3 regions of the Lysinibacillus sp. FSL L8-0312 genome follow, and region 2 is predicted to be linked to each of the others. Evidence: riboswitches for the same ligand, from Rfam matches in the RefSeq annotation. Region 2 holds a riboswitch; each other region holds the start of a gene.
The links. Region 2 has a riboswitch for S-adenosylmethionine ahead of MHI22_RS14690 (cyclase family protein). Riboswitches for the same ligand answer to the same signal wherever they lie in the genome.
Positions count from the first base shown of each region.

Region 1: another riboswitch for S-adenosylmethionine. It lies ahead of MHI22_RS17215 (methionine ABC transporter ATP-binding protein); the one in region 2 lies ahead of MHI22_RS14690 (cyclase family protein).
Region 3: another riboswitch for S-adenosylmethionine. It lies ahead of MHI22_RS18435 (O-acetylhomoserine aminocarboxypropyltransferase/cysteine synthase family protein); the one in region 2 lies ahead of MHI22_RS14690 (cyclase family protein).

Region 1 is NZ_JBBOOV010000001.1:3,403,754-3,414,359, forward strand. It holds gene MHI22_RS17210 (methionine ABC transporter permease) at 1-447, opposite strand, end outside; gene MHI22_RS17215 (methionine ABC transporter ATP-binding protein) at 437-1,462, opposite strand; SAM riboswitch class I at 1,570-1,678, opposite strand; gene MHI22_RS17220 (CaiB/BaiF CoA transferase family protein) at 1,933-3,117, opposite strand; gene MHI22_RS17225 (sensor domain-containing diguanylate cyclase) at 3,600-5,159, shown strand; gene MHI22_RS17230 (S-layer homology domain-containing protein) at 5,816-10,072, shown strand; gene MHI22_RS17235 (AraC family transcriptional regulator) at 10,198-10,606, shown strand, end outside.
Region 2 is NZ_JBBOOV010000001.1:2,905,648-2,916,253, forward strand. It holds gene MHI22_RS14660 (aldo/keto reductase) at 1-769, shown strand, start outside; gene MHI22_RS14665 (winged helix-turn-helix transcriptional regulator) at 825-1,208, opposite strand; gene MHI22_RS14670 (MFS transporter) at 1,318-2,502, shown strand; gene MHI22_RS14675 (ABC transporter substrate-binding protein) at 2,662-3,612, shown strand; gene MHI22_RS14680 (helix-turn-helix domain-containing protein) at 4,269-5,837, shown strand; gene MHI22_RS14685 (hypothetical protein) at 5,961-6,359, shown strand; SAM riboswitch class I at 6,454-6,560, shown strand; gene MHI22_RS14690 (cyclase family protein) at 6,649-7,386, shown strand; gene MHI22_RS14695 (DedA family protein) at 7,429-8,025, opposite strand; gene MHI22_RS14700 (Cof-type HAD-IIB family hydrolase) at 8,126-8,899, opposite strand; gene MHI22_RS14705 (DUF2225 domain-containing protein) at 9,236-9,919, shown strand; gene MHI22_RS14710 (hypothetical protein) at 9,942-10,295, shown strand; gene MHI22_RS14715 (erythromycin esterase family protein) at 10,543-10,606, shown strand, end outside.
Region 3 is NZ_JBBOOV010000001.1:3,631,059-3,641,664, forward strand. It holds gene MHI22_RS18405 (hypothetical protein) at 85-1,764, shown strand; gene MHI22_RS18410 (hypothetical protein) at 1,807-2,235, opposite strand; gene chrR (class II chromate reductase ChrR) at 2,441-3,172, opposite strand; gene MHI22_RS18420 (succinate CoA transferase) at 3,532-5,055, shown strand; gene MHI22_RS18425 (DASS family sodium-coupled anion symporter) at 5,125-6,606, opposite strand; gene MHI22_RS18430 (glycerol-3-phosphate acyltransferase) at 6,803-7,435, opposite strand; SAM riboswitch class I at 7,591-7,704, shown strand; gene MHI22_RS18435 (O-acetylhomoserine aminocarboxypropyltransferase/cysteine synthase family protein) at 7,816-9,117, shown strand; gene MHI22_RS18440 (hypothetical protein) at 9,454-9,840, shown strand; gene MHI22_RS18445 (homoserine dehydrogenase) at 10,318-10,606, shown strand, end outside.

The sequences.
Region 1 (10,606 bases), 500 kb from region 2:
TAACGGTCCAAGTGCCTCTGGAATTAATACAGTAAAAATAATTTGTAGAGGACTTGCTCCCATTGCCTTTGCGGCTTCAATTACCCCAGGGTCAATGCTAACTAAGTTATTCTCTACTACTCTCGCAATACCAAATGATGAGGCAATCGTCATCGGAAAGATTGCTGCCCACGTACCAATCGTTGTTCCAACAACCATTCTTGTTAATGGGCTAATGGCCACTAGAAAAATAATAAATGGAACTGGGCGAATAATATTAATTAAAAAATTTAACAATTGAAACACGAATTTGTTCTCTAAAATATTTCCTTTTCGTGTCACATATAGTAGTAAACCTATTGTTATACCAAGAATAGAACCAAAGATAAGGGTTATAATAACCATTAAAATCGTTTCACCCGTAGATTCAAAAATACGGGGCCAAAAAGTCGTCCAATCAACCTTCATTGAATTTTACCTCCTCAACAGTTACAATGTCTTGTAATTCAGTAAGAACACTAGGTATTTTATCGCTATGTCCCTCAAATGAGACGAGCAAGTTCCCATAGAACTTCTCCTGAATTTCTCGGACAGAGCCATAGACGATATTAACGTCCACATCAAATTTTCTTGTTACGCGAGAAAGGATAGGATCGCTAGCAATATCACCTTTAAAAATAACACGGTATAAATTTTTGCCGCCTTTTTTTCTCCATTCCTCTAATAGAGATGCAGATGGTCGATCTTGCTGAACCGATTGAATAAACCGTTGAGTCGTTAAATGCTGTGGATTTGTAAAAATATCAAAAACTGAATTAGATTCAATTACTGCTCCATTTTCCATGACTGCTACTCTGTCACATATTTGTTGGATGACATTCATCTCATGTGTGATTAGCAAAATAGTGATTCCTAAATCCTTGTTTACTTTTTTGAGAAGGCGGAGAATTTCCCCAGTTGTATCTGGATCGAGCGCTGAGGTTGCTTCATCACAAATTAATATATCAGGGGAGGTAGCAAGCGCCCTCGCAATGCCAACCCGCTGTTTTTGGCCTCCAGATAATTGCTCAGGGTAATCGTTCGCTTTTTCTGTAAGACCAACAAAACTAAGAAGTTCTGCAACTCTTTCATTAATTTCTTTTTTAGGCACTCCCGCCAGCTTAAGTGGATAGGCTACATTTCCAGCTACCGTTCTTGAGGAGAATAAGTTGAAATTTTGAAAAATCATGCCGATTCTTCTTCTCAGCTTTCTTACCTCTTTTGGTGTGAGCGAATTAATATCAACACCTTGTACTTGAACAGTGCCGTGGGTTGGACTTTCTAATAGATTCACAAGCCGCAATAATGTGCTCTTTCCTGCACCACTAAATCCAATAATTCCAAAAATCTCTCCTTGCTGAATTGAAAGAGATACATCTTTCACTGCATTCACTTCACGATCACCAAATTTAAAGGTTTTCGCTACATTCTGAAATTCAATCATTTACTTGCTCAACTCCCTATTTAAAAATAAAGAACAAAAAGGACCTTCCTTTTGTTCTTATCGATTAAGAAAAAAGGAAGGTCCCCACTATTGAAGAAACTACTTCCTTCTCATCTTTCAAATGTAAGTACATTTGCAGGAATTGGCACGGTATTATGTTAATAACCCGCTGCCGAGACTTCATTGGGCCTGTCCCTCAGTCTCTCTGGATAAGAAGAAATTATCGTATTTAATTGTCTGTTAAGATTTAAACAATACTATAATGCTTGATGAATTATATGTCAACATTTCTTTTAAAAAGTTTTATTAGAAAAATAAATACATTTACTGTTATAACAGCAGGAGTACATTGGTAGCCGCGTTTTTTCTAGTGAAATAATTTATGCTTATGTTACTGAGGATGTCAATGAGCAGGCAGCCATAAAAAGGTTCAATTTGAAAATTGCCTACTTCCAAATTGAACCTTTCCGTTATTCTAAAACGCCCTTTTCTCGTAAACTAGCAATTTGTTCATCATTATAGCCAAGTGCAGTTAATACTTCTTCATTATGCTCTCCAAGCTTGGCACCGACATACTTGTACTCAGGCTCAGTGCCATCAAATTTAAAGGCAGAAGCAATTTGCTGTTGCATGGTGCCATCGCTTTTTGGAATATCGATGATCATGCCGCGAGCCTTCAACTGTGGATGCTCACATGCTTCTGGAAAAGTGAGTACAGGCTCTACACAACCTTCAAAATCCTCGTTAAATACCTCAAGCCATTCCTCATATGTCTTTGATAGAAAGGCATCATGAACAGCCTCTTTAAAGCGTATTTGCGTATAGTAAGAATCATTAAAGGTATTATCAATCAACTCAGGAATGTCGAGTGCTTCACAGAGCAGTTTACGAAATTGAGGTTCTAAGCTACCGACAGAGAAGAAGCGTCCATCTTTTGTTTTGTAAAAATCATAGTAACTGCCTCCGTTTAAAATTTCTTGCTCTGGCTGTGGTACACGACCACCCCCAATAAACGCAGCACCATACATAGCATTCAGCGAAAAGACAGCATCTGTCATACTAATATCTATGAATTGTCCTTCGCCTGTTTTTTCACGATGAAGGGCAGCAGCCAGTACCCCAATTGCGGCATGCATTGTCCCTCCAGCTATATCAGCTAGTTGAACCCCCATGGAGACAGGCTTTTTATCCTTATGGCGTGAATAATCGAGTAAGCCTGCTAAAGATAAATAGTTATTATCGTGTCCAGGTCGATTGCTATAAGGTCCAGTTTGTCCGTAACCAGTAATCGCACAATAGATAACCTTTGGATTTATTTCCTTTAGAGCTTCATAGCCAATGCCAAGGCGTTGCATGACACCAGGCCGAAAACCTTCGATAATAACGTCATACTCTTGCACCAGTGATTTTACAATGTCTATAGCCTCTGGTGATTTAAGATTTAATGTAATTGATTTTTTAGATCGATTTAAATGTTGATGAATGTAAGCCTCATGATCTTCATCATAGGGAGGCATAATTCGTGTTAAATCAACGCGCTTTGAAGATTCAACATGGATGACATCTGCTCCTAAATCAGCAAAAATCATTGTCGCCATTGGCCCTGGTAGTAATGCAGAAAAATCGAGAATTTTTAACCCTTGTAAAATGCCCAAATCTTCCAACCCCTTTTTGTGTAGGCTACACGACCATCCCATTGATGGAAGCGTAGCGCTTTTCTCATAATCCCCATTGTGTGAAAAGCGTAACGTTCGATTCTGTATTAATACAGTTTATTTTATTTTAAAGAGTATTATAACAGAATAGACCTTAACTTGCCTATGCTATTTTTCATTATAAAATAAACATTTCAACTTTCATATGTCAGAATAACAATAAAAGTAAAAAAATTTAGAATTTAGATTTTTTATCAAATTTCAGACAATAGTTGTCAGTTGTTAGAATATTTAATTTAAGAAAATAAATTGTAGAATTTTGTTTACTAGCTAGCTATATGATACGACCCTTTTTATTGATACAATCCTAGTGGTGTATTGGATTCTTCTTACGCAATTTGGAAATGATACTATTACCCCATTTATTAATAAAGTATCTCTCAAAAAATACATATAAAATTAACGTAAATAGGAGAGAAGAAATGAAATCACATCAATTAAAACTAAAGCATTTAATTATGGGAGTTGCGATGGCAGCATTCTTTTTCACGAGCCTTGGTAGTGTTTGGGGCGGATACAGAATGAATATTGACTCGATAAAGGAAAATACACTAGAAACGAATAGGGTTTATGCTCAAAAATTGGCATCTACTGCGGATTCTTATCTACATGAATCTTTCCAAATATTAGGTTATAGTGCAACTCAGATACAAGCAAAGATGGACGATGCGCAAGCATTGAATCAGGAAACAGAACGTTTGAGATTGCAAAATCAAATGTTTAATTCTGTAGTAATAACAAATGCAGAAGGATTGGTTTTATCCGTCTCTCCACCATCTATTGAAATAAAGGGAGAAATTTTAACATCAATCGGTGCTAAAGAGGCGTTATCCAAAAGGACACCACTTATCTCTAAACCATATGAGGCGATGACAGGACGTCTCATCATTTTTATTTCTCATCCTATTTTTTCCGACTCCAATGAGTATTTAGGAATGATAGCAGGGACTATTTATTTAAAGGAACCAAATGCCTTTAAAACTTTACTGGGAGAGCATTATAGTAAGGACGGCTCTTACGTATATGTAGTTGATTCAGATGGGCGTGTTATCTATCATCAAGACCCAAGTCGGATTAATGATGTGGTAACGAAAAATAAAGTCGTTCAATCGGTGATATCAGGAAAGAGTGGTGCTCAACTTGTTGAGAACACAGAAAGAGTGAAAATGCTTGCTGGCTATAGTACAGTCCCATCAACAGGATGGGGCGTTGTCGCCCAGAAACCTTTAGACGTAGCACTAGCCCCTTCCTTTGATCGTGTGCAGGAAGTCATTATTAAATCTGTACCCCTTATGATTCTATCTATTATCATTGTACTTTGGGCGGCAGCACGCATTGCCAACCCTTTGCAGCAACTAGCAAATTTAACGGAGGAAAGTTTAGATAAGAAAAATGTAGAAGGTTTAAAATCTGTAAGTGGATGGTACTTTGAAGCTTATTCTTTGAAGAATGCCTTGGTTCGGAGTTTATCATTTTTACATGGACAGGTCTCGTTTTTCAAGGATCAATCTACTGTTGATCCACTGACGGGAGTTACGAATCGACGTACAATGGATTCGATGCTTGCCGAATGGTTAACGAACAATGTACCACATGCAATTATTTTACTAGATTTAGATCACTTTAAAAGTGTGAACGACACATATGGTCATGCAGTAGGCGATAAAGTTTTGCAATTTTTAGCCAGTCATATGGAAGCTGTGGCTCGTGAAGGAGATGTATGCTGTCGATATGGTGGCGAGGAATTTGTCATACTGCTACCAAATACGGCAGCAGAAGAGGCAGCACAAGTGGCTGAACAACTACGAGAAATTTTGGCAACAACAGAAAGTCCATGTGGCAGACCCATAACATTATCTGCAGGAATAGCTGCCTATCCAGCAATGGCAGATTCAACAGAGGAACTAATTAAAGCAGCTGACGATGCACTATACCTTGCGAAACAAGAGGGACGCAATCAAGTAAAGGTTGCGGAAATATAAATGCAGTAAAAAATGAAACAAAGGGGCTTACAATTTTGAATTTCGGGGTAATTGATTAATGCAAACATCATTTGGGCAAGCTACTTGTAAGTCATCCGCCATATGACTTCCTAAACCATGTTCAAATGATATGTAACTCGGGTCACATCTCTTGATCGACTTGACAAGACGTAAGGTTATCCCCCTTTCCCTTATGACACCCCAAGGACGACTAGATGTATGCCTATATATCGTGAAAAGCCAAGCGAGCACCGATGCTCCTTGGCTTTTTTGTTGTGTGGATGAAGGGAATTTATTTTGTTATTAGTGAGGGTCAAACGTGGCCACAATGGTTTGAAGAGGAGAGAAGTGGTGATATCACATGGAAGAGCTCGTCAAAGTGTAGAGCCCGTTCTAAAAGTGGGAAAAGATGCTCATTAAGAAGGGCTATCATTCCAAAAGAAATAGAAAGGTGAGTCAAAATGGCGAATCACTCAGTTAGCAAACTGAAAAATTAATCACCATTTCAGAAATAGAAAGGTCATTTGATTAATCAAGAAATTTACCTGACTAATTTAGATTTATCTATGAAGGTTCGTTAGCTACGAGCCGATATAAAGAGTATGAGGAAATGATATTTGTACGTATCAAAATACATAAGCGAAAGGAAGAGTGGGATGGATAAATCTAAAATCCAAAAAGTAAATAAAGCCTTGATAGCAACAGTATTTGCTACAAGTGGGATTGCTGTTGTAGTACCTCCACCACAAAAAGCGGCAGCGGCTACTTCTCCCTTTACAGACATCGACCAATACTCAGTTCATTATAACGATATATTAAAATTATATTCTCAGGGTGTGATTAACGGGTTTGCCGATAAAACCTTCCGTCCGGATGTCAATGTAACACGTGGACAAGCAGCAAAAATGATTGCAACGGCATTAAAATTGGATACGAGAAATGTCCAAAATCCTTATTATAAGGATGTACCGAAGGGTAGCGAATTTTATAAATTTGTCGCAGCATTGCAAAACGCGGGCATTATGTCTGGGTATTCTAATGGCACATTTATGCCAAACGAAGTGATGACTCGTGGCGAATTAGCAAAAATATTAGTATTAGCATTCCATTTGGAGGTATCTCCTAGTTACAACAATATTTTTAAAGATGTAGATAGCCAATCAAGCAATGCTATCTATATTCAAACACTTATCGATTTAAATATTACTGAAGGCACAACACCTGTGACATTCTCTCCGTTTGATGCTGTAAATCGTGGACAGTTTGCTTCTTTTGTGGTTCGTTCACAAGAGAAAAAGAACAATGAAACATCTTTCAAAATTATAGATGTAGATGATGATGCCGTTTATATAAATGGTGAAGCCTATGCAGTTCCAGAAAGCCTTTCACATATTTTTAATGACGATAATGCACCTGTCTTAAAGGGTGCTTATATTGAGGGTGATCTTTCTGGTAAGAAGGTTCGATCCATCTCTAAACTAACATTAAATGCAAGCGGAACAAGCTCAAGATTCCTTGATTTTGATGGTGATTATGGTTCATTAGGTGCAACCATTGTAGTTAATGGCAACTATATTGAATTTTCGAATCTGAAGATGACAGGTACTATGTTCGTCAATGAAACAGTTCGACCACCATTGCATTTAGGTGCTACTAACAATCAACCATTATCCATTGGGCGTGTGGCGAGCAATAATATTTCTTTTATCAACTGGTCGAATCCAGATAATACTAAAGGCGATGGTCCATCTAATAACAATCCAACAAACGATCTTCAAAATTGGACGAACCAAAATCCTGATAAAGATAAGCCATTTGTCAACTGGTCAAAAGAAAAACAAGAAATGAAAAATGTTGAAAAGCATCTTGAATTTTATAACAGCACTGTTTCGAGACTAGTAGTATCACAAACAGGGACAAAAATCGAATCCAATATGAAACTACCACGTGTAGACATCATCGGAAGTGTTCGCGAATTTGAAATTCAAGGCTATATTGGAACATTAAATCTGGATACCGAAACAAAGTTAACGATCTATGGAGATGGCAATATTGATTGGATAAACTACAACAGTTATACAGATTTAGAGCTGTATATAGATGGTCGTATCGGTACTCTATATGTTGATAATTCATATGGCAAGGTTGACATCGGGGACTATACGTATATCGACAAAGTCATTTTACCTAAAGATGAATCTCCAAATAATATCTTTGATGATTTCCTAGATGATAAAGACAATATCGGAAATATCACAGATCCAGATGGCAAACCAATCGATAAAGACGAAAACGAGAATCAGAATCCAGATGATAAAACAAAGCCTATTGTAAGTATTACAAATGTCAAAGTGCTCAATGGCAGTGAGATTCAAGCAGATTTCACATCTGATGAGGTAGGTACGTACTACTATATTGTGCGTGAAAAGGGAGCAGAGGCACCTAATAAACGTGAAATGGTAAACCATCTTTCAATTGAAAACGTTGCATACGGAAGTAGTGCAGCAATCAAAGGCACAAACTCAATAAAAGTGTCAAATCTAGGTGAGAAAAAAGAATATGTCATCTACATCATGGTTGTAGACGGCTCGAAAAATGCATCTGATATTGTCTCTCAAGCATTCCAAATGAAAGATGCAACTCCACCAGTAGTTAAATCTCTACAAGTTACGCCTTTACATGGAGGAACACGTGCTGAATTCAAGTTTGCAGCAAGTGAACCTGGAGATTATTACTATTATGTACGTAAGAAAACAACAGCAGCTGACCCGACGACGGCAGATATCGTCGCAAACCCAACAGGTAAAGGGAAAGCAAAAGCTGGAGAACTTGGAATAACAGGAATTTTAACAGAATTAGATGCTGAAACCGAATATCAACTTTATGTTGTCATGAAGGATGATTCAGGCAACTTCTCGGTAGATCCTATACCTAAAGAGGCGGTTAAAGAGTTTAAAACTGGTGAGCTTGATAATATCCCACCATATGTTGTAGGTGGACAACTTGTATTACTAGATGAGATTAAAAATGAATTTTATCTAACCGTGAGTGAGGATTTAGATCCTATTTCTGCTGAAAAAATAGAGAACTATGATCTTTCAGGTACAGGGATAGTCAATCAAGGTGCACAGCAACCGATACATCCTACAAAGGTTGTCTATAATAAAGCTCAGAAAAGATTAATTTTCACCATTCCATCACTAACAGGCTTTGTAAACGGGGATAATCTAGTTGTTACAATATCACCGAATGTTAAAGATTTGGCTGATATCGAATTTGAAAATATCAATAACATTCCAAATAATACTGTTCCGCGAAACACAGCCGAATACATTCATAACGATATTGAATTACCAGTCCTCACAATTATAGGAGAACCAGTAATTAATAATACAAAGGACCAAACACTTCTTGAGTTTAATGCTTCAAAAGCAGGAACGTATCATTATCTAATTATGGAGTCAGATATAACTCTTACACGTGATGACCGCTTACGTTTAATTGAAGCTGTCCAATTAAATGAAACAAAATTTAAGGTTGGAACAGAAGAAATCGATATTGTTGGGAGCGGAGGTAATAAACCTGCTCAACTAGGAAAACAAAAGGTAGTAATCCCATTACCAACAGCAAATTTAAATCCGTTTAAGAGCTACTCTATCTATATGGTATTGCGCGATCGTTCAGGAAATGTTTCAGATATTGAGACTAGACATGTAATCGATGACCAAACACCACCGAAAATTGAAAATACATCGATAAAGATAGCTCAAGGAGATAAGAATGCTACCTTCAAATTTATGTCAGATGAAGATGGTACGTATCACTATATTCTTAGAAAAGCTGGCGATGCAACAGTTCCAGTACCTTCAAGTGCTGAGGAGGTTATTGAAAGAGGAAGAGCTAGCAATATGCGAAAGGGTACTAATGAAATTAATTTTACCTCTTTAGAACCCCATCAAAATTATGAGCTTTATGTTGCGGTAAAAGATAGATATAAAAATGCAACAATGCTTCAAGTAGGTACAGAGTCAAAAGTATATACTTTTGATGAACAGCAAAATAAAACAATTACTTTGACACCAGGCGAAACTGACAAAGGTGTAATGGCATATAAATTCTTCTCAGATGGTACACCACCAAAGGTAGAGGATCCGATCGTTAAACAGCTTGATGGAAAAACATTAGAAGTGACTTTTTCTGAGGCTATTGAATTAAAAGATTCAGATTTCCAATTAGTGAATCCTGAAACAGGCACTGCAATTACTCCTACTTATGCTTCATGGAAGTGGCAGGATAAGGTAGATGAAATTGATGAATGGAAGCCACGTAAAATGATACTAACATTTGCAAATGAAGTTACACAAAGCTTTGATATGACAATCAATGCTACCGCGAAGGATAAAGGCGGATGGGCATTCAGTAAATTAAAAGCAGAATACAAATATCCAACAAAAGTGAATACAATTACTTCAGCAACGTTAGTACCTGATATACAGTACCCAGGTGACTTAAATATTTCTAAGCAGGTTCGAGTTATTGCTAACTTAGATGCAGATATAACATGGAATCAGCATTACTATTATGCAGTTCTTTCAAAAAACCAGGGTGACTTAACAATAGCTAATATTAAAGATATTATCGAAAGAGCTGATAGCAGTAATTACACAGACATTCCTGGCGGAGGAATAATATCTTATGGTAAGGGACAAATAACAAAACCTTCAGATGCAAGTTCTGAAAAAACATTTACGGCTATTCAAACAAGCACTGATCCAAATTCTACAAACATATTCCAAAAGGATCAAAAAATATATTTATTTACGAAGGATAAATACGGAAATATAGTTTATGCGAAGGAATCTACATCTCCAACAGCTCCAAACTATGTCTTAATCCAACCTAGAACTCAATAGAATATAAAAACACTAGCTATCAATTCTAATAGCTAGTGTTTTTTATTTACTTAAACACGTTATTTTAAAAGTGGATGATAATCAATATCATTTATAATACATAGTGGAGGAGGGTGAAAGTCGACATGAATATAGAAGAACATCTACTACTCTGGAATTACGCTTCTATCAAGGTATTAGACGTTCGTCATAGAGTAATGAGGATAGGGGATACATTACAGCCTTATAAATTGCCAACAAGTGTACTTATAGTAATCACGCGTGGAACAGCGCAAGTGCATTTGGATCAAACTAATTATCACGTGATTCAGTTTCAAATGATACATAGCGGTAAAGGGGCAGCTTTAGAAATTAATCAAATAACTAATGAACTAGAGTGCTACCTTATTTTTTATAAAGGTTCTGTTCCTTATCCTGTTGGTCAAAGGATTCTTCAGCTGTTTGAGAAAAGAAATGCATTTCAAATCCAGTTTAGCTTGGTACCGAAATATCCGGTAACTATTTATGAAAAAGTGCAGCTTATGTACGAAAGCT
Region 2 (10,606 bases):
AGTAGCGAATGGCGCTACTGCAGAAATGGTCAAAAACGCCATCGAGGTCGGCTATCGAAGCATCGATACAGCTGCTATTTATGGCAATGAAGAAGGTGTAGGAGAAGGTATTAAACAGGCACTAACATCCACTAGTTTACAACGTGAAGACCTGTTTATTACATCAAAAGTGTGGAACGATGGATTAAGCTATGAGGAAACTATTACAGCCTATGAAAAGAGTTTAGAAAAACTGGGTTTAGATTATCTAGATCTTTATCTTATTCATTGGCCAGGTAAAGATAAATATACTGACTCTTGGAAGGCTCTAGAAGACTTATATGATCAAGGTAAGATAAAAGCAATTGGCGTATGTAATTTCACAGCCTCACACTTGCAAAACTTACTATCATTTGCTCGCATTAAGCCTGTTATCAATCAAGTGGAATTTCATCCACGCTTACAGCAAGCTGAGCTTCATTCATTCTGTAATAACCACCAAATTCAACTGGAGGCTTGGGCACCTTTAATGCAAGGTGGGCTTCTTGAAGATGAAACGATTTCGAAAATCGCAATAAAATATGGAAAATCTAATGCTCAAGTTATTTTGCGCTGGGATGTACAAAACGGCATTATTGCGATTCCAAAATCTGTGCGTCGAGAACGCATGCTACAAAATGCTGATATCTTCGACTTCCTTCTAACAGACGAAGAAATGGCTACAATCAATGCGATGAATCTTGAACAGCGTGTCGGACCGAATCCAAATGAATTCGACTTTGCTCTATAAGCATAAAAAGAGGAAAAGAGACTGTCTTACATGTGACAGTCTCTTTCTCCCCTCATTACGATGTTTGCTGCATTGCGATATCTTCATCACGTTGTTTTAACAGTACATCTTCACCTTTATCCTGTAATAATTCAACATGCTTTTCGCCCCAAGTGCAAAGCATGTTCAGAATAGGTTCCATCCCTTGTCCATAGGTCGTTAATGAATATTCGACTTTTGGTGGTACTTGATTGAAGACCTTTCGATGAATTAATCCAGCCTGCTCTAACTCTCTTAATTGACTTGTAAGCATTTTTTGAGAAATACCCGGAATTAATCGGCGAAACTCATTTGTTCGAATTTTACCATGGTGGTTTAAATGACAAAGAATGACTGGTTTCCATTTACCGCCGATAACTTCAAGCGTAGCTTCAACACCAATATTATAAACTTTTTGCATTGTGACCCCCTGTAATATTCAAAAGTAACTAAAAGTACCGTACATATCTTTTAGGTATGTATGAATAGTACTACACACAATAAAAAAAATCAAAGGAGATTTTAATAGTATGTCAAAATCAAAAGAGTCAAGTGCTAAATTAACCTTACTAGCTCTTGCAATCAGTGCATTCGGTATAGGTTCCACTGAATTTATCAGCGTTGGACTTCTACCATTAATTACAGATGACTTTGGTATCTCTCTAAGCACAGCTGGCTTAACCGTTTCTATATATGCACTAGGGGTAACTGTTGGAGCTCCATTATTAACAGCCTTAACATCACGCCTTAGTCGAAAAACCGTATTATTGCTTGTCATGACCATCTTTATAGTAGGTAACTTAGCAGTCGCTTTAGCACCTAATTTCTCTTTATTATTAATCGGACGTATTATTTCAGCATTAGCACACGGTGTGTTTATGTCCATCGCTTCCGTTATAGCGGCTGATGTAGTGGAACCAAATAAACGAGCCAGTGCTATTGCCTTTATGTTTACAGGCTTAACTTTGGCTACTGTAACAGGTGTTCCACTTGGTACATTTATTGGTCAAGTAACAGACTGGCGGATGTCGTTCATCTTTATCGTCGTCATTGGGATTATCGGTTTAATTAGTAATGCGATCTTAGTACCTAACCAATTGTCGAAAGGCAATCCTATCTCTATTCGTGATATTGGCAAAGTATTAGGCAATATTCGCATGATTTTAATATTGTTCATTACCGCAATTGGATACGGTGGTGCCTTTGTTGTCTACACATATATTTCACCTATTTTAGAGCAATATATGGGGTATTCTCCTCATGCAGTAGTCATTATTTTAGTGGTCTATGGTATTTGCGTTGCGATCGGTAATACATTAGGTGGTCATTTTGCTAATCATAATCCGCTACGTTCTATCTTTATTATTTTTGTAGGACTTGCCTTGGCGTTGCTCGGCATTGGCTTCATGCTCGAATCACCTATTATCGGATTAATCATGGTATTAGTAATGGGCTTATTTATGTTTATGAATGTCCCAGGATTGCAGCTATATGCTGTTCTACTGTCTGAAAAATATGTACCATCAGCTATTTCTATGGCCTCAGCATTAAATATTTCTGCCTTCAACATTGGTATATTTTTAGGGTCCTATATTGGGGGCTTTATTATTCACCATCAATCATTAGCGCATACTCCCTTGTATGGATTTTTAATGGTTATGCTGGCAGCAATTGTTACATTAGTCTGGTACATTTTCGATAATAAAAAACAATAGGAAGTCAAATTTCATTTTGTATAAAAAAGTAGTAGAGAATGTGTATTGTTTGTTGATATGTTGTGTCCTATAATTTACTTGAATCAAACGAGAATGATTATCATTCTAGGTTAAGATGACATTCTTGCTGTTTTAGTAAATTAATAGGAGTGAATAGCAATGCGTAGAGGTCGATATTTTTCATTTGTCCTTTTACTTGCACTAATGTTCGTGTTAGGTGCCTGTGGCTCAAATGAAGTAAAAGAGGATACAGCGAAAGAAGATCAATCAACTAAAGATACAAGAATTGTAGAAGATGAGTTTGGAAAAGTAGAAATTCCTACAAACCCACAGCGTGTAGCTGCTATCTATATGGAGGATTATTTAACTGCCTTGGATGTAAAACCTGTTGTGCAATGGTATCACCCATCATGGGGTAAACAGGACTATTTAGGATTAGATGTTCCTGAGTTCGACATTACTGGTAGTATGGAAACATTACTACAAGCTAAGCCTGATTTAATCATTGTGGATGGCGCCGCGGATAAGGCAAAATATGAAGAATACTCAAAGATTGCACCTACTTACCGCTTAAAAGAAGATATTCTACAAAATCCACGTGAAATTGTAAAAACAATAGCTGATGTTTTAAATATTCCTGATAAAGCAAAGGAAATCGTTGACAAATATGAGCAACGTGTATCCGATTTAAAAGCAAAATTAGATGAATCAATTGGAGACGAAACAGTTGCTGTTGTACGTCTAAATGTCGCAGATAATACATTAGCTTTATTTGGCATTCAAAATCGCTACACTGGCTATATTTACACAGAAACGGGCTTGACACCACATCCGTTAGCACGTGATATGACAGAGTTTCATGAAGTCTTATCTGAAGAGGCTATTCCAGAGCTAGATGCAGATCATATCATCCTTTTCCCTTCAAATGGCACTTGGGATTCGAAAGAAAATCAAGAAGCGATTAAATGGTTAGATAGTACACTATGGAAAACAGTACCTGCTGTTAAAAATGGGCATGTCTATATTGCGGATCGAACATATTGGCAGTCTGGAGCTATCACAGCTAACCTGCTGAAATATGATGATCTTGAAAAATGGTTCGTGAAATAATTTTCAAAAGAAAGCTCTTTATGAGGGCTTTCTTTGCATAGCGTTGAAAAACAAAACCATCCATAAAATTTTTGTGAAAGATGAAAATGGATTTCCGTTGCAGGCTACTTGCTTTCCTGTGGGCGAGCGCTGAGCCGCTTCCTCCGTGCAGGGGCTCGCCTGTCTCGCTATCCCATGGGAGTCAAGTAGCCTTCCACTCCAACCCACAAAAATGGTACCTTTTTAGCAAAGGTTTTCAAATAAAGTGAAGGTTTTTGCTACTTATTTTATGGAGGATGATTGTCATTCATCACTTCTCCATATTGAAAATAAGAGCCTATCCCCTCTAAGAATACAGATAATGGGCTATTTGATCGCTATACTACTATGAAAAAAAGTAAAGACACTTTGCAGAATGGTTGATTGGAGTGGAGCCAGCGTCACTCCTAGGGGATTTAGCGTCACAGATGAGACCCTGGAGCGAGCGTAAGTGAGTGAAGCGGCTCATCGGACGCCCCCTGGAAAGGGCGCTGGCGGAACGGAAATCAACCTCTCACCTTGCAAATTTGCTTTTTCTGCCGTTGACATCATCTTTTTTCAACAACATGAAAGAAAGCTCTTCAGAGAGCTTTCTTTGTATTGTTCTCCAAATTCAATTATAAAGGGGTGAATCATCAATGGGTAACTTAACACATGTCTATACGTTACAAACTATTTCTTATGCGACTCAATCAACGAACAAGCAGCAGTTTAATAGTGATTTCTATACACTTTTCATCGTAATGAGTGGCAGCGGAAAGCTAGAAATAGATCATAACACCATTCATCTTAGTGAAGAAAAGTGCATATCGATTCCTCCTAATAACACGGCTAATATACGCATTCAAAACGAGCACCTTTGTTTTTATCAATTACAGTTCAACATTGTCCATCTTAGCAATAAACAGACTACTAGCTCTTTTAAGCGTGTCAAAGAGCAACGTCTCCTCCCCTTTTCGCAATGTCGTAGACTGCTAGAAGCCATTTATCAGAACCGTCTAGCGGAGGATGAGCACACCATCTTTGAGCAGCATGTACACTTTCAAGAGCTGATGTTATTGCTCTTACATCAAACAATACCCAAGCTGGTGCAAAAAAATGATCGTCAATCTGTTGAGCAATCCATTAACTATTTGCATAAACATTTTGAAAAAGAGTGGACTGTCGAGCAGTTGGCAGAGCTAGCTGATGTTCCAAGATGGAATTATACCCGTATGTTCAAAGAGATTACAGGGCAAATCCCTCTTCACTATTTAAATAACATTCGCATTGAAAAAGCCAAGCAATTATTAATGACAACAAATGATCGGGTATTTGAAATTAGTCAGTCTATCGGATTTAATAATGAATATTATTTCAATCGTCGTTTTAAAGAACATGTCGGCATCTCTCCAGGACAATATAGAAGAAACCAAAGCAGCAATCTACGTGTATTTGCACCATTCTTAGAAGACTTCTTTGTCGCCCTTGGGATTACACCAATTGCTCAATTCAGTCATCCAAAATGGGGAAAACAAGACTATTTAGGTCTTCAAGAAGTGCCTGATATCGATGTACAAAATGGAGAAATGGATCGACTCCTTCACTATAAACCAACATTAATTATGCTAGATGCAGGTATAGAGCGATGGGAATCCTGTCATCATTTAAATGAAGTAGCTCCCATCTGTCATATCTCACATCCTGGAGAGAACTGGCAGTCTACTTTGTTTAAGATTGCTGATTTAACAGGAAAAACCGCCTTGATGCAAGACGTGATCCTACAATATGAGGATAAGGTACAGCAAGCAAAAGGAATTCTTAGTAAATCCGTTTATGGGCAAAGTGTGGCATTTCTTCGCATTTCAGCCATTGGCATTACTCTATATGCGGGTCCTGAATGTGGCTATACGGGGCCAATTTTATATCGTGACCTCGGTTTAATGCCACATCCACTTGTCTGGAGTATTCCGCACAATCAACGTAAAGCACCACTGACATTTGATCAATTGCTGCAATTAGATGCGGATCATTTATTTATTACTTTTGATAAACAACATTCCATTTACGAGAACGAGGAGCGTACGATTTTAAAAACTTCTATGTGGAAAAATCTAGCTGCAGTTAAAACCAACTGTGTATATGAAGTGGATTTTTTAACATGGATGAATTACGGTATTCTGTCTCATAGTAAAAAAATTGATGATGTCTTACATGTTCTCGGCTAAAAGAGGAAGCTCACTTTGGCTTCCTTTTTAAATGATTAGGACAGACATTGCACTGCAAAATAACACCTAAAGACGTTTAGCTACATAAGATAAGATATCAGCTATAGGATAGGAGGAATTACATTGTATTACAATCCTTATCCGTACTTTGTTCATCCTTATCATTACCCAACGTCGCCACTTGCCCAGCAGCTTGCCGTTAGACCTATTCCTCAACATTTAGCAATGCCGAACACTACCCCCTTTCCACCTGTCGACACACATAAATTAAAAATGTCAGCTACACGGATAAAGGCGATCATGCAACAGGCTCAATTGCTTACGGATAAAATTGATAGCTCTCAACAATTTGCACATGATCTAATGAATGCTGCACAGCTTTCAAATAAAACAGAGGTTGATAAATTAATCACATCAACAGGCATTACGATGAAATTTGATGCAAATTATACACCAGACAATTTCAGAATACGTCTTATGGATAATGGTTGTTGTGGCATAACCATAAATTTAAGTTGGTAAAAAAATTTACCCTTATATCTCTATCGAACTTGTAAACTATAAAATTCTATGCTAAAGTGTTTTATTATTATTTCTGAAAATTCTTATATCACTTTTCTTATCAAGAGAGACGGAGGGATTGGCCCGATGAAGTCTCAGCAACCAGCTCAACAGTATGGTGCTAATTCCAATTGGCAAAATTTTAAGCCTGAAAGATGAGAAGAAGAACTACCGTTGCTTATTCTGGAGTCCTCTTCTAAGGGGACTCTTTTTTATGTTCTACTAATTTTAACAGAAAGCAGTGAAATCAATGTCAAACCAACTTTTACAAGCATTACAATTATTAAAATCAAAACAATGGGTTGATTTAACACATACATTCGGCCCTAATTCCCCACATTTTTTTATGTTTGAAGATGCTAAATTTGAAACATTATTCTCTCATGATGACGGGTTCTTCGCACAACAATTCACGTTCCCAGGACAATATGGCACACATATCGACCCACCCATTCATTTTGTGCGAGACTCCCGCTATCTAGAAGAATTAGAACTAAAAGAACTAGTTCTTCCTCTTGTCGTTATTGATAAATCACGAGAAGCTGCTAGCAATCATGACTTCTCGCTAAGTGTGCAAGATATTTTTGATTTTGAAGCACAACATGGAGTAATTGAAGCAGGTACCTTTGTAGCGCTACGTACGGATTGGAGTAAGCGCTGGCCAGATAAAGAGGCATTTAGTAACCAAGATATGGATGGACATAACCATATACCAGGCTGGGGCTTAGAGGCATTACAATTTTTATTGAAGGAACGTCAAATAAGTGCACTTGGCCATGAAACATTTGATACTGATTCAGCCGCTGATTTTCACAAAAATGGTAAGCTAGATGGCGAATACTTCGTGCTTGAACAAAACATCTATCAAATTGAGTTGATGACTAACTTGGACAAGCTACCTGCGAAGGGGGCAATTATCTTCAATATCGTCCCTAAGCCTGAAAAGGCATCTGGATTCCCTGTACGCTCATTTGCTATTTTGCCATAACACAAAGGTCTGTACGATTCATATGTTGAATCATACAGACCTTTATTTTCGTATATTTCTTTTTTTGAATAGATAGTAAACGATGAGCATTACGAGGCCAAACAATAGGATGAGATAAATACTATAATGGGATAAATAATAACCAACAAACCGCCACTTCTCCCCAAGCATCCTCCCTAACGTTATAAATGTGAAAGTCCAGATAAATGCCCCTGTATAGGCAAAAAAAGCAAACTTTCTATATGGATAATTATTAATTGCCGCAATATAGGCTGTCAGATGTCGTACACCAGGTATAAAATAGCCTATTAATAATAAAGTTGGCCCAATTTTAGTAAACAGTTGTTTTGTAAAATCAATTTTTTGCTCCGTAATATGAATTTTGGGTCCATATTTCTGCAATAATGGTAAGCCAAAACGATAGCCGATATAGTAGCTTAAGGTAATACCGCCAACTGCACCAATCATTGCACTTACTAAAGCGGGAATGTGTTCAAGGCTTTCTATATAAACGCTGTAGCCAACATATGTTAGAAAGACCTCATCAGGAAGTGGCAACCCAACAATGCCTCCAATTAGGATCACGATAATACCCAAATACCCGTAATGTTCAATTAGAGATTGCACATGATGTGCCATATAACATCCCACCCAAAATTTATTAAAACGCATTGATTAACAAGTTCCTTCAATAGATCTAAGAGAACCTGAGGCATCGACTTTAAGACCTTCAGCAGCTTTATATCATTTGAAACTGCCGTAAAGCAAAGTCAATACCACCTTCAGTGGAACTCTTTGTAACAAAATTCGCAACTGCTTTTAGAGCTGCACTACCATTTCCCATAGCAATACCTAGCCCTACATGCTCTAACATATCAATATCATTATCCCCATCTCCAAAAGCAATAGCATTTTCAGGATCAATGTTAAAATGGTCTAGTACCGCTTTAACAGCTATCGATTTGGCAACATCCTGCTGTAATACATTCACAATATAAGGATGCCATCGCTGCCAAAATATATGCGGAAATTGGCTAGCATATCTTTTTTCAGCCTCCTCATCTGCATATAGACACATGAGAAAAACTTCTTCATCCACAATTTTTTCATTCACAACCGGAAAATTTCGTAAAGATAGAGTTGCCTGCATCGCATTGAAAGCAGCTGGATGCTGAATGCCATTCATCGATAGTTGCTCTGTAAAAAATGTGAGGCTATGCTGCTGTTCACGTGCAAAAGCTTGTACATTTTGAACAATATCTTTAGCAATAGGTGTTTTATGTATGATTAAATCCTTGTGTTTCACATATGCCCCATTTGCTGTAATAAAGGTTTCAATCCCTAGCGCTTGTATCTCCTGACACATCGATAAAGGTCTTCCTGTAGCCGCTACAAGGTGAATTCCTCTCTCCTGCAAAAGTTGAATGGCCTTCTTTGTGCTTTCTTCCACACAGCCATCCTCGTAATTAATCAGTGTTCCATCCATATCAAAAAATATGATATTATAATTCATCTTAAGCCGCCTTTATAAAACAGTACTTTAGAATCACAAACATTTAATTCATTCCTTATACTTAATGAAAAGTATGAAAGTATTTTGACAAACTTTCAGCAAACTCTATAACTTACATTAACAGCACCGATAAATACTATTACAAGCATAGATTTAATGACAATTAACTATAAAACAGATGAATATTTTTATTTTAATAATTCTAAAGGAGTATACCAAAGAACACAGAATTGTTAAAATAAAAGATATCTACTTAAATACATTGAACGATAAACATTTACGTATAAATAGAGCAAAAGAAACAAAATTTTAGAGCCTGCAAAGGAGTTGATTCTTATGGCATTTAACATTTACTACTATGAAAGTAGTGTAGATTGTAAATTTTGCAAAAAGCATTTTACAACTTATAAAGTACGCCCTAATCGATATAAAATCATCGAGGAGCAAACAGATTTCATGCCTGTTTATGATGGCTTAAATCCTTTGCTGTATGAGGTTGCTGTTTGTCCCCATTGCGGCTATGCCTACCATAAGTCTATGACACGGACATATGGACCTTTCATGCAACTCATTGATGAAATTTACATTAAAGAGCTCCAGAAGCCGATGGATATTTGTCAGGAACGTACAATCGATGATGCCATTGTCAGTTTTAAGCTTGCTTATTTGGTATCACGTGCTTCCATGGAAGAATCCCTTTTAATGGCGAATTTCGCCTTGAAAATTGCTTGGCTTTATCGTTTAAAAACCGATGAGGAATCCGAAAAGCGTTACCTTTTTGCAGCTAGAGACTTTTATAGTAAATCCTTTGCATCCAATCAGGAGGGTGGAGAAAGAATCCAGTTTTTACATGCTGAATTAAGCCTTCGACTCGGTGATATTGTAGAAGCTAAAAAAGGATTCTCACGTTTAATTGCCGATCGAAATGTATCACCAAAATATCGAAAGCTTGCGCGTAATCGTTGGGAAAATTATAAATATGACGAACAACCTATAACAGTTAATGAAATCATTAATTGATTTGACGAGGAGAGGACTAGTTATGTTGCTATTCCATAAAAGAATTGATGTGAGAGAAGAGGATATATTTTCAGAGTTACATCATTTTTTATTAAGAAAAAATAATCGCTACTTAACAAACGATGAGATAGTCGCTTTAACAGGAGTATCACCTGAACTCCTTTACAAATGGGTAAAAGCAGGAAAGTTAAAAAAGTCCATTTTCCCTAATTTAGGAGCGCCCTGTGAACGATGTGGACAAATTACACAAGCTAAAATTTGTGTGAGCTGCTCCTCCTCCATTGTTGGTACATTAAAGCAAGAAGAAAAGGATCGTGCATGGTTCAATCAAATTCAACGTAACCATGTTAGAGCAAGCACCTATCACTATAAATAATGATAAACATCTCCACTTTACAAATGGAGATGTTTTATGTTGTTGAAAAAAGGTGATTCACTAGCAGAAAAAGAACCCTTGGCAAGGTAGTTTTGTTTCCAACGCTATGGAGCAACTCCACTTTACAAACGGGGATGTTTTTTTGCCAATATAGGCAAATTTAAACAAAATTTAAACAAACTCTTCCTAAGCTTTAAACTTCGTTCCTTATAATAAGTATCAATATAAGAAGAAGGGCTGATTATTAATGAAAAAAGATAGGAAACGTAAGGTTTTATTAAGTATTGCACTGACAAGTTTAATGGCACTAA
Region 3 (10,606 bases), 730 kb from region 2:
CCTTTCTGTACAACGTATGTATGAAACTTTTTTAGTATGTAACCGTAAATAAGTAGACAGAAAGCTGAAGAGAGGATGAACCAAATGACTAAGCTACTGATAGCTTCTGCAGTCATTGCATTGATCGCGAGTGTGTTAGTGACACCGCTTATTACAAAGAAGCGAGAAGATGGTAAATCAAGAAAGGTGATTGGATACTTTTTTATTGGTGTCTTTGTACTAGGATTTTTAGCTACTGCAATCACTCTATATGTAACAAAAATTGATGTAAACTGGCTTGTTTTTTGGCCTGCTATTATTTTATTAACGTTAGCTGGCGCCCTGCTTGCAAGTGGTATTGAACGGAAAATAAAAGGTATTTTATTTTTAGCAAGTTTAGGCGTAGCTGTGTATGTATTATCGGCTCCTCTATGGAATGCTAATGAAAAATTTGAATCCTCAGAAATGAAGGAAGAAGTTGAAATAAAACCATTCGATGAGACACAAACACCTGCAAGTGTACCACCGAAATTTGCTCGCAATAAAATGAAAAAAGCTTTCGGGCAAGTGCCAAACACTAGTTACTATGAGTTAGGACGCTTACAAATCCAAAAAGTGAAGGGTGATTATGTTTATATCGCACCTGTTGAATTTTCAGGATTCTTTAAATGGATGAATGGGGATACAACACCTGGTTACTTTATTATGAGTGCCACAGATTCTGCAGATAATCCTAAATTCGTTAAAGAGGAAATGAAATATGTTCCTTCTGCATATTTAAATGCTAATTTAGAACGTCATATGCGTTTACAACATCCATTCCTTATTTTTTATGGAGACGTTCAGCTTGAAGTAGATGATGAAGGTAAGCCTTATTACATTCGTTCATATGGTGAATTTATTACCGCGCGTAATGGCTTTGATGTGAAAGGGATTGTTTTAGTTGATGCACTAACAGGGAAATCGGAAACGGTTGAACTGGACAAAATACCTGAATTTATTGATGGTGCAGTTTCACCAGAGACAGTAAGTTTACAAAACAGTTATTTTGGTAATTATGTTCACGGTTTTTGGAACAGTATGTTTGGTAAAAAGGATGTAAAGATCCCTTCCGATGAAGGAACAGAATCGAATGTAAGTCCAATTTTCGATGAGAAGGGTGATATGTATTACTTTACTGATTTTACAAGCCCTAAAGAAGGTGTAGATTCAATGTTAGGCTATTCCTTAACGAATGCTCGTACAGGGGATGCCACATACTATACAGGAAATTTAGATTCAAGTTATATGGATTCACAGGGTAATTTACAAATTATCGAGAAGAAATTTATTGAGAAAAAATGGACTGGTGAAATGCCAGTGTTATATAACTTTTATGGTGAAGCAAGCTGGCTGACAGCGGTGCTAGATTCCAACGGCTTTTTACAAAACTACTTCATCGTGTCTGCTGCCAATCCTGAAATATCTGTTTATGCTACTACTCCTAAAGAGGCACTAAAGCTATATAAAACGGCCTTAAGTCGTGGAGGAAATACAGTAGATGGTAGCTCAAATGCGGAAGAGAAACAAGTGAGCGGGAAGGTAATGCGTGTTTACAAAGAACGTCTAGGTGATTTTACAATGGTATCTTTCTTATTAAATAATGGTGAAAATTATTTAATTAGTGCCGAAACAGAGCCTTTAGCAATATATTTACAAGAAGGTGATGAGGTCATTCTCACATATGGCGATACAGGTGAACAATTCTTGCCAGTTCGATCCCTCATGATTAAGGGATTACAATAAAAGAACAAAAGACGATCTTCGATATATCAAGATCGTCTTTTATTATGTGGATTTGTCCTCTTGAATAAAGGTTAGCATTTTTTCTTTATGGTTAATAAAGAGTGTTTTTGCGTGGTCATTTAATGTAAAGATTTCATGTAAATAGCCTTGCAGTAATCTATTTTCGTACGCAAAAGAATGTGTGGATTCGCGTTCTAAAATATAGGATAAAAAAAGAGTATGTAAAACAGCTACTTCTAAATTTTGTGTATTGGTAATAAATTTTAAGTTGAGAATAGAGGTATGGGAAACGAACTGATTAACATAATCAATAGCCTGTTTATACAGTGTCAAATCAACATTAGGCTCTAATCGTTTTCTTAGCTGTGTACATGCATTATTTAATTCCTCTATTTTTAAAAATAAACCTCTTACACTTCTTTTATGTTGTTGTTCTAAAGTACGAGCAAGATGTTTATTGATATTGGACATTATTCATTTAACTCCTTTCATCCATTAGGGATCATTTATTAATATGAATGGAATAGCTGGAAAAGGGAAGAGGCTTTTCGTTTAATTTATTGGTGAACTTACTATCTATATCGAGACAAAATCACTAGCCTTAATATCGATGAGTAATAAAATTATGAAAAAAATGGGGTTCTAATCATACGATAGTAACCCCATTTATATTTGGTTATTTCCAGTTAAATCCTTTTGTAGCTAAAAACTCTTTGATATGAGGACGTCGTTGTTCGACTAAAAAATCAGCCATTTGTTTAGTCCAATTATCAATTTTTCTGTTTGATGAACGATTATTGTAATACATTTCCATTGTCTCATTATAAGCTGGTAAAAGCTCTTCATATTTTTCAACATTGTATTCATTTTCATGTAGTATGGCAGATACAGGTAAACGTGGTTTTACTTCATTGCGACGAGCTGGGACACCGATTGTCAGACCGAATAATGGGAAAACGTGATCAGGTAAATTAAACAATTCACTTATTTCAGAAGGTTTATTTCGTACTCCTCCAATATAGCAAATTCCATACCCCATTGACTCTGCTGCAATAACAAAATTCTGTGCAAATAATGAAACATCTGCGACACCAACAAGGACATTTTCAGCTGAATCAGCCACAATGTCTACTCCCTCTAATTTTCCTGCCATTTGAAGACGCTTGAAATCGACGCAGAAGACAAATGCACCACCTGAAGTTTCATATTGACGTGGGTTACCAGAGAGTAAACCTAATTTTTCTTTTTTGTCTGCATCTGTTACCCATATAACACTATAGGCCTGCACAAAATGGGATGTTGCAGCCATTTGTGCTGTTGCGATCAAATCTTCGATGATTTCCTTTGAAATTGGTTGTCCATCATAAATACGTACCGATGAATGATTGCGTAATAATTCTTTAACCATTTAAAAACTCTCTCCTTTATGCGTGCTTTATATCAAGAGCATAGCACGCTTTGTCGCCAAAATCGAATGAAAAAAAGATGGATAGTTATATTTAAATAGTTTACAAATGTAGAAATTATCTCGTAAAGTAAAATATTTCATTTAATATAGATTAAATATTCTAAATAGTTTAAAATTATTGAAGCGACTGTTTATTTGGTTGTGCTACCAAAAAATACAATTTCTTTATTCAACGGATGTTAGTGTTTATCTGATGCAACATTATTTGGATAAAGATATAGCTTCTGACGAATGTCACACATTTAATGGAACCAAATATGCAAGTTGAACAAAAATATAGTGGGATGGGGGAATAAGGAATGGAAGAAAAGTTAGCGAAAAAGCTTCGCCATGAACAATTGCGGAGCAAGATTGTAACAGCAGAAGAAGCAGCATCTTGGATTAAAGATGGTATGGTATTAGGGATGAGTGGATTCACACGTGCTGGCGATGTAAAAGTCGTACCTCTTGCACTTGTAGAGAAAGCTAAAAAAGAGAAATTTCAAGTAGATGTCTTTACAGGTGCATCACTTGGTCCTGAAGTAGACCAATATTTAGCAGAAGCAGGTGTCATTCGTAAACGAGGCCCTTTCCAAGCAGATGCTGGTATTCGTAATAAAATCAATAGCGGTGATATCACATTTGTAGATGCCCATCTTTCTCATAATGCTGAACTTGTTCGCCAAGGTATTATAGGTCCTATTGATTTCGCGATTATTGAAGCTGCTGCCATTACAGAAGACGGCTTATTAATTCCTACAACTTCAGTTGGTAACTCTCCGATTTTTGTACAAGAAGCAGACCAAATCATCATTGAATTAAATGTAGCACAGCTTGATGCATTAGAGGGAGTGCATGATATTTTCGTACCTGCGCCACAAGGTAAGCGTGATCCAATTCCTTTGCAAAATGTGTCTGATCGTCTTGGTATAATTGGGATTCCGCTAGATTTAGATAAAGTAAAGGGCATCGTTATCTCAGATATATTAGATGCGCCATCAACAATTGTTCCTGCTGATGAGGAGACAGATGTAATGGCGAATCATTTATTAAATTTCCTACGTGAAGAGATTAATGTAGGTCGCTTAACAACGAGCTTGCGACCAATTCAATCAGGAGTAGGCTCAGTAGCAAACGCCGTATTGTTAGGCTTTAAAGATTCTGAGTTCGAGAACTTAGAAGTTTATTCAGAAGTTCTACAGGATGCAGTATTTGAATTAATCGATGCAGGGAAAGTAAATTTCGCTTCCGCTACTTCTATTACCCTTTCAGAGCAAGTAGGAAACCGTGTTTATGGGAACTTTGAAAAGTATGCTGATAAATTAGTATTACGTCCACAAGAAATTTCCAATCAACCAGAAATTATTCGTCGACTCGGACTTATTTCAGTGAATACAGCATTGGAAGTTGATATATACGGCAATGTTAATTCAACACATGTTTCTGGTACAAAGATGATGAATGGCATTGGAGGGTCTGGTGACTTTGCACGTAATGCACGTCTAGGGATTTTTGTGACGAAATCGTATGCTAAAGGTGGCAACATTTCAAGTATTGTCCCTATGGTTTCACATGTGGACCATACTGAGCATGATGTGGATGTCATCGTAACTGAGCAGGGTGTAGCTGATTTACGTGGGCTTGCCCCGAAAGAGCGAGCGGCGCTTATCATTGATAATTGTGCACACCCCGATTATCGTGAGCAACTATGGCAGTATTATAATGATGCCAATGAGGCGACTCGTGGACATCATACGCCACACGATCTAGAAAAAGCACTGTCATGGCATGTTCATTATGCAAAAAGTGGGACAATGAAGGACCCTGCGTTTACGAAACAATAAAATACCATCATTAAAAGCCTTGAAGGACAATTGTGCTTCAAGGCTTTTTGTTGTGAGCATATTAGAGTTTTATAATAATCCAATCCATTTCCAATAAGTAGCTGAGAACAGAAGAATTAGAAGGAAGCCGATAATCGTTAATGGAATACCAGATTTCAAGAAATCCTTTGTTGTAAATGCTCCTGTCCCATAGGCAAGCATATTTTGTGGTGCGCTAATTGGTAATAGGAAGCCAAAACTTATGACGAATTGTTGCACGATGACAAAGCCAACTTGATCAACATTCGTTGTTAATGTAGAGGCTAGTACGATGAATACAGGTATCAGTGCAGAGGCTAAGCTTGTTGCACTTGCAAAGCCTAAATGAATTAAAATATTAAATAATGTTACGAGTGCGATGGTTGCTAGTATTGGCATCGTATCTAGCCCAAGTGAACCAAATACTTTATCGGATAACCATGATGCACCTTCCGTCTTAAGTAAAATGGTTCCTAGCATAATACCTACGGCAAAGACGATAATTGTCCCCCACGGGATATGAGGTTCAACTTCCTTCCATGAATAAACACCGATTTTAGGCATTAATAAAATAGCGATGGCAATAATTGTGACTGTAGTTGTGTCAAAGGGATGCAATTTCCCTTCAGTTGCCCAGAAAAATAGCAAAACGATTGATGTTATGATTAAGCGAATTTCAGGAGCCTTCAATGGGCCAAGCTCTGAAAGCTGTTTTTTGATGACCTCTTTACCACCTTCGATATTGCTAGTCTCAGGCTTAATTAAAGCGATCATAATGAAAAATAGAGCTACAGACATAATGATTGAGAAGGGGGCAGCATAGAGCAACCAAGCACCCCAGGAGATATCCACATTAAATTGTTCCTGAATAAAGTTTAAAGCGACCATATTTTGAGCTGCTGCTGTCTTGATACCGATATTCCAAATGGAAACGGCTTGTACCGAAGTAATAACAAGTAAAGCGGCGAGTCGACTATCGCGTGGTAAACCAAATGCTGCGACCATCCCTAGCAATATTGGTACGACTGCGCCTGCACGTGCTGTGGCAGAAGGAACAAAAAAAGCGAGGGCTATAGAAACTAAAATGGCGCCGAATACGATAGCTTTTGTTTTTGTTCCTACAAGTGAAAGGATCCAGAGAGCAAGCCGTTTATGTAAGTTGGTAATTTGCATGGCTGCTGCTAAAAAAAGAGCTGCTGCTACTAATGCGACAGCGGAATTACTAAATCCACTTAAGGATAATTTTAAAGCGCCAGCAGTTCCTAATTCTGTAGCAGGATCGTCCATTGATGGAGCGAGCCCTAGTAGAACAGTTACAAGTGCAATGATCATGGCTGAGCTAACGGGATAGGACACGGCCTCTGTTACCCATAGGATGACTGCGAATGCTAAGATGGCTAAAGCTCGTTGTCCAGCAATCGGTAAGTCACCGTTATTAGGTAAAAAAGTAATGATGATTAGTAAAGCAAAGGCCAAGCCAATCCATAGTGGCTTTAAATTCCGTTTCGTAGCTGTTTGATTGGGTGAAGACATATTTTCTCATCCTTTCTACGATAAATATGACGATTATTATCCATAACATCGGTTAGTAAAATGTTTTATTAAGATAAGAACTTGTCTATTTTATTGTAAAAAAATAAGTATGCAGAATAGCTGCTTTTTACAGCGATATAAGTAGATAAAGAGAAAATATACGGTCATAAAAAATACAAAAATATCCATTGTAATATTATTTCTTTTTCTTAAATGCAGACGTTACTTTAGGCTCTGTACCCTTCACTAATCGTTGGATATTTTCGATGTGCAGGATAATAGCTATGCCAAAAAGAAGGACAGCAATTATAGTTGGGCCAATTCCAGGAATCCATAAATATGTTGCCGTACAAAAAACGAGATAAAACTCTAGAACACCGACAATTAAATAGTTAGTTGCAAAGGATAAAATGACAAATAAAATAAGTGCAAATAAACCAATCTTCCAATCTACAGCAAGTAGAATTCCAATAATAGAGGCAGTTCCTTTCCCACCATTGAAGCCCATATAAAATGGGAAATTATGACCCAAAATAACCCCTGCAGCAATAATGTAGGTCAGGAGCCATATTTCTCCTTCGGTTAAATGCGGAGCATCTGCTAAATAAAAGTGTGCACCGATAATAGCTACAACGCCTTTGCCAATATCGATTAGGGCTACTAAAACGCCATATTTCCAGCCGAGGGAAAGTGTAGCATTAGAGGCACCTGCATTGCCATGGCCAGCTTTTTTTAAATCAACCCCCGATAAAAATTGTGCCACTTTAGAGCCGTGAATACAGCCAATTAAATATCCAACTAAGAGAAAAATGATCACGGCTTTTACCATAAAAATACTCCTTTCAAATTTTTTTCTAAATTAGTGTATGCGTTCATATTACGTATAAGAGCTGACAGAAGTTTCGGAAAAAATAAAATTTACATATTGACAGAAAAAAACTCTATGTTTATACTGTGTTACAACGATGGAAATTGAATCTCATACTCTTATCAAGAGCGGCGGAGGGATAGGCCCTATGATGCCCAGCAACCAGTAAGTGATGAACTTACTAAGGTGCTAATTCCTACAGATTCTTACTTGGATCTGGCAGATAAGGGGAGGAAAACTTGCAACCGCAACCCTCTTCTTAACAGGAGAGGGTTTTGTTTTCTACACATAAATCCTCCTCATCTCCGGTACCATCGTAAAAAAATAATTGGAGGTACACAATGACAAATTTTAAACCAGAAACATTGCTGTTACATGGTGGTCAAGAGCCAGACCCAGTGACGGGCTCTAGAACAGTTCCTGTCTATCGCTCAACTGCTTTCGTATTTAAGGACACTGCTCATGCGCAACGTCTTTTTGCCTTAGAGGAAGCGGGGAACATTTACACACGGATTACAAATCCGACAGTGGATGTTTTTGAAAAGCGTGTGGCCTTATTGGAAGGTGGAACAGCAGCAGTAGCACTTTCATCTGGTGCAGCAGCTATCGCATTTTCCATTTTAAATCTAGCTGGAGCAGGCGATGAAATAGTAGCAGGTAGTTCTTTATATGGTGGTACGTATAATTTATTTGCTAACACATTACCGAAGTATGGCATTAAAACAATTTTTGTAGATGAAACAAACCCAGAGAATTTTAAGGCTGCGATTACCGATAAAACGAAAGCTGTCTTCGCTGAAATTTATGGTAATCCAAGTTTAAAAGTTTTAGATATTGAAGCAGTAGCTAAGATTGCACATGCTAACAGTTTACCATTAATTATCGATAGTACATTTGCTTCTCCTTATGGTTCCACACCAATTGAATACGGTGCAGATATTGTTGTTCACTCCGCAACTAAATGGATAGGTGGTCATGGTACAACTTTAGGTGGGGTTGTTGTAGACGCTGGTAAGTTTGATTGGACTAGTGGACGATTCCCTGGATTTACGGAACCAGATGCTTCTTACCATGGATTACGTTACGGAATTGATACAGCTTCTGCTGCTTTTGCTACGAAGCTACGCGTACAGTTGTTACGTGACTTCGGTCCAACATTAAGTGCTGACGCAGCGTTTAATTTACTACAAGGTTTAGAAACGCTTCATTTGCGTATCCCTAAACACAATGAAAATGCGTTGGCAGTTGCTGAATATTTACGAAACCACCCATCTGTGGAGTATGTAAACTATAATGGCCTAGAAGATTTTGCGACACATGATTTGGCGAAAAAATACTTGAAAAATGGCTTCGGTTCTGTGCTTACATTTGGCATTAAAGGTGGACGTGAGGCTGGTCGAAAGCTAATTGATAGCGTGAAGCTGTTTTCACATGTAGCAAATGTAGGGGATGCCAAATCGCTCATTATTCACCCAGCATCTACTACACATCAGCAATTATCAACAGATGAATTAATTCAAGCTGGCGTAACCGAGTCGCTCATTCGCTTATCCATCGGTTTAGAGGCAGTAGAGGATATTATTGCTGATTTAGAACAAGCCATTACGCTTGCCACAACAACTGAACAAACTGTAGAAGCTTAAGTTTTAGAACGCAAGGGAAGATGTTGTAGAGTTTACGTATTTTCTCATTCGAATTGCCTCATTTGGCATTGCGTCAAACGTTGCTACATCAACCAAGTATAAAATCCATCAATTATCAGAACTTTTTTAAAAATAAAACCAAGTATTTTTATGTGTATTATTGACTTAGTTAATTCCGTGTTATATACTAGGGAATAAGTTAAGAATACGAAAATTCTTGTTATAAGGTAAATGTTTTCATAAGTGCTCCCCCCACTTTTGAATATATAGAAGAAGAGTGGTCGCATAGCCAGTGACTGCTCTTCCAAAAAAACTGATGATAAAGGAGTGTTTAAAATGGGTAATATCTATAGTGCACAAAACATTGCATCCTATCTAATTTATGAGCTGAATGAAGGTCATGTCTTTGTCAACAATCAATCCATTCAACACTTACTTACATCAGTCGATAAAAAATGGAAGCAAGTCTTTGGTCATACAGCATTTCAAGAGTATGTTGTGGCTGAAGAGGAGGGCTATACTGTAAAGGAAGTTTTTGAGGCATATGAACATTACGGTGTGAGCCATATTGCACTTCCTGCAACAGAGCTTTACTTAAAATACGGTACATTTCAATTAGTGGAACGTACGTATGCAATACCAAATTTTACAGAAGAAGAAATTAGTCTTGTTCAACAAGCTTTAACACATTATCGTTATCAATTGCTTTCAAAAGCAAGTTGAAAACCCCCATATATTAAAGCTCATTCTCTGCTGCTACAGGGAATGAGTTTTTTCTTTAGAGGTCATTAAAATAGTAACAAGATGATGGGTGTCCAAGCATACATATATAATAGAAGAAAGACATTCATATATTTAAATGGAAATAGTCAATTTTTGTTCAAATCTTATAGATCAACTAAAAAAACGTATAATAAAGGGAATGAAACCGATTTCTTTTGCACATCTAGAGAAAACAAATGTCCTTCCTAGAAAGATTTTTCTTGTGCTAAGTATGTATTTGCGTTACAATTTTCTTTAAGATAAATTTAGAATTATTTGAATTTGTATGTGTTCCAACACATACTAAAATAGCGAAACTCGTACAAAGAAGAGTAATTGGCTAAAGCTTGCGGTGGGTGTCCAATTATCATGACACAACCCCATGGAGAAATTAGCTTTGATGAAACTGCGGAATGTAAGTTGGAGGGAATAACAGAAATGGCAACTATAAAGGCAGCGATTTTAGGATTTGGAACGGTGGGTCAAGGGATCTATCATATTTTAAATGAAAAGCGAGAAGAGCTAAAAAATAAATTAGGTATTGAATTAGAGGTAGCAAAGATTTTAGTGACAGATGCTAGTCGTGAACGTGTACCAGGTACAGCGCATTTAATGACGACGAGTATGGATGATGTCTTAGCAGAGCCAGGTATGCAGGTTGTGTTTGAAGCGATTGTAAATGAAGAGCCTGCATACAGTTATTTAAAAAGAGCAGTTGAGCATAAAT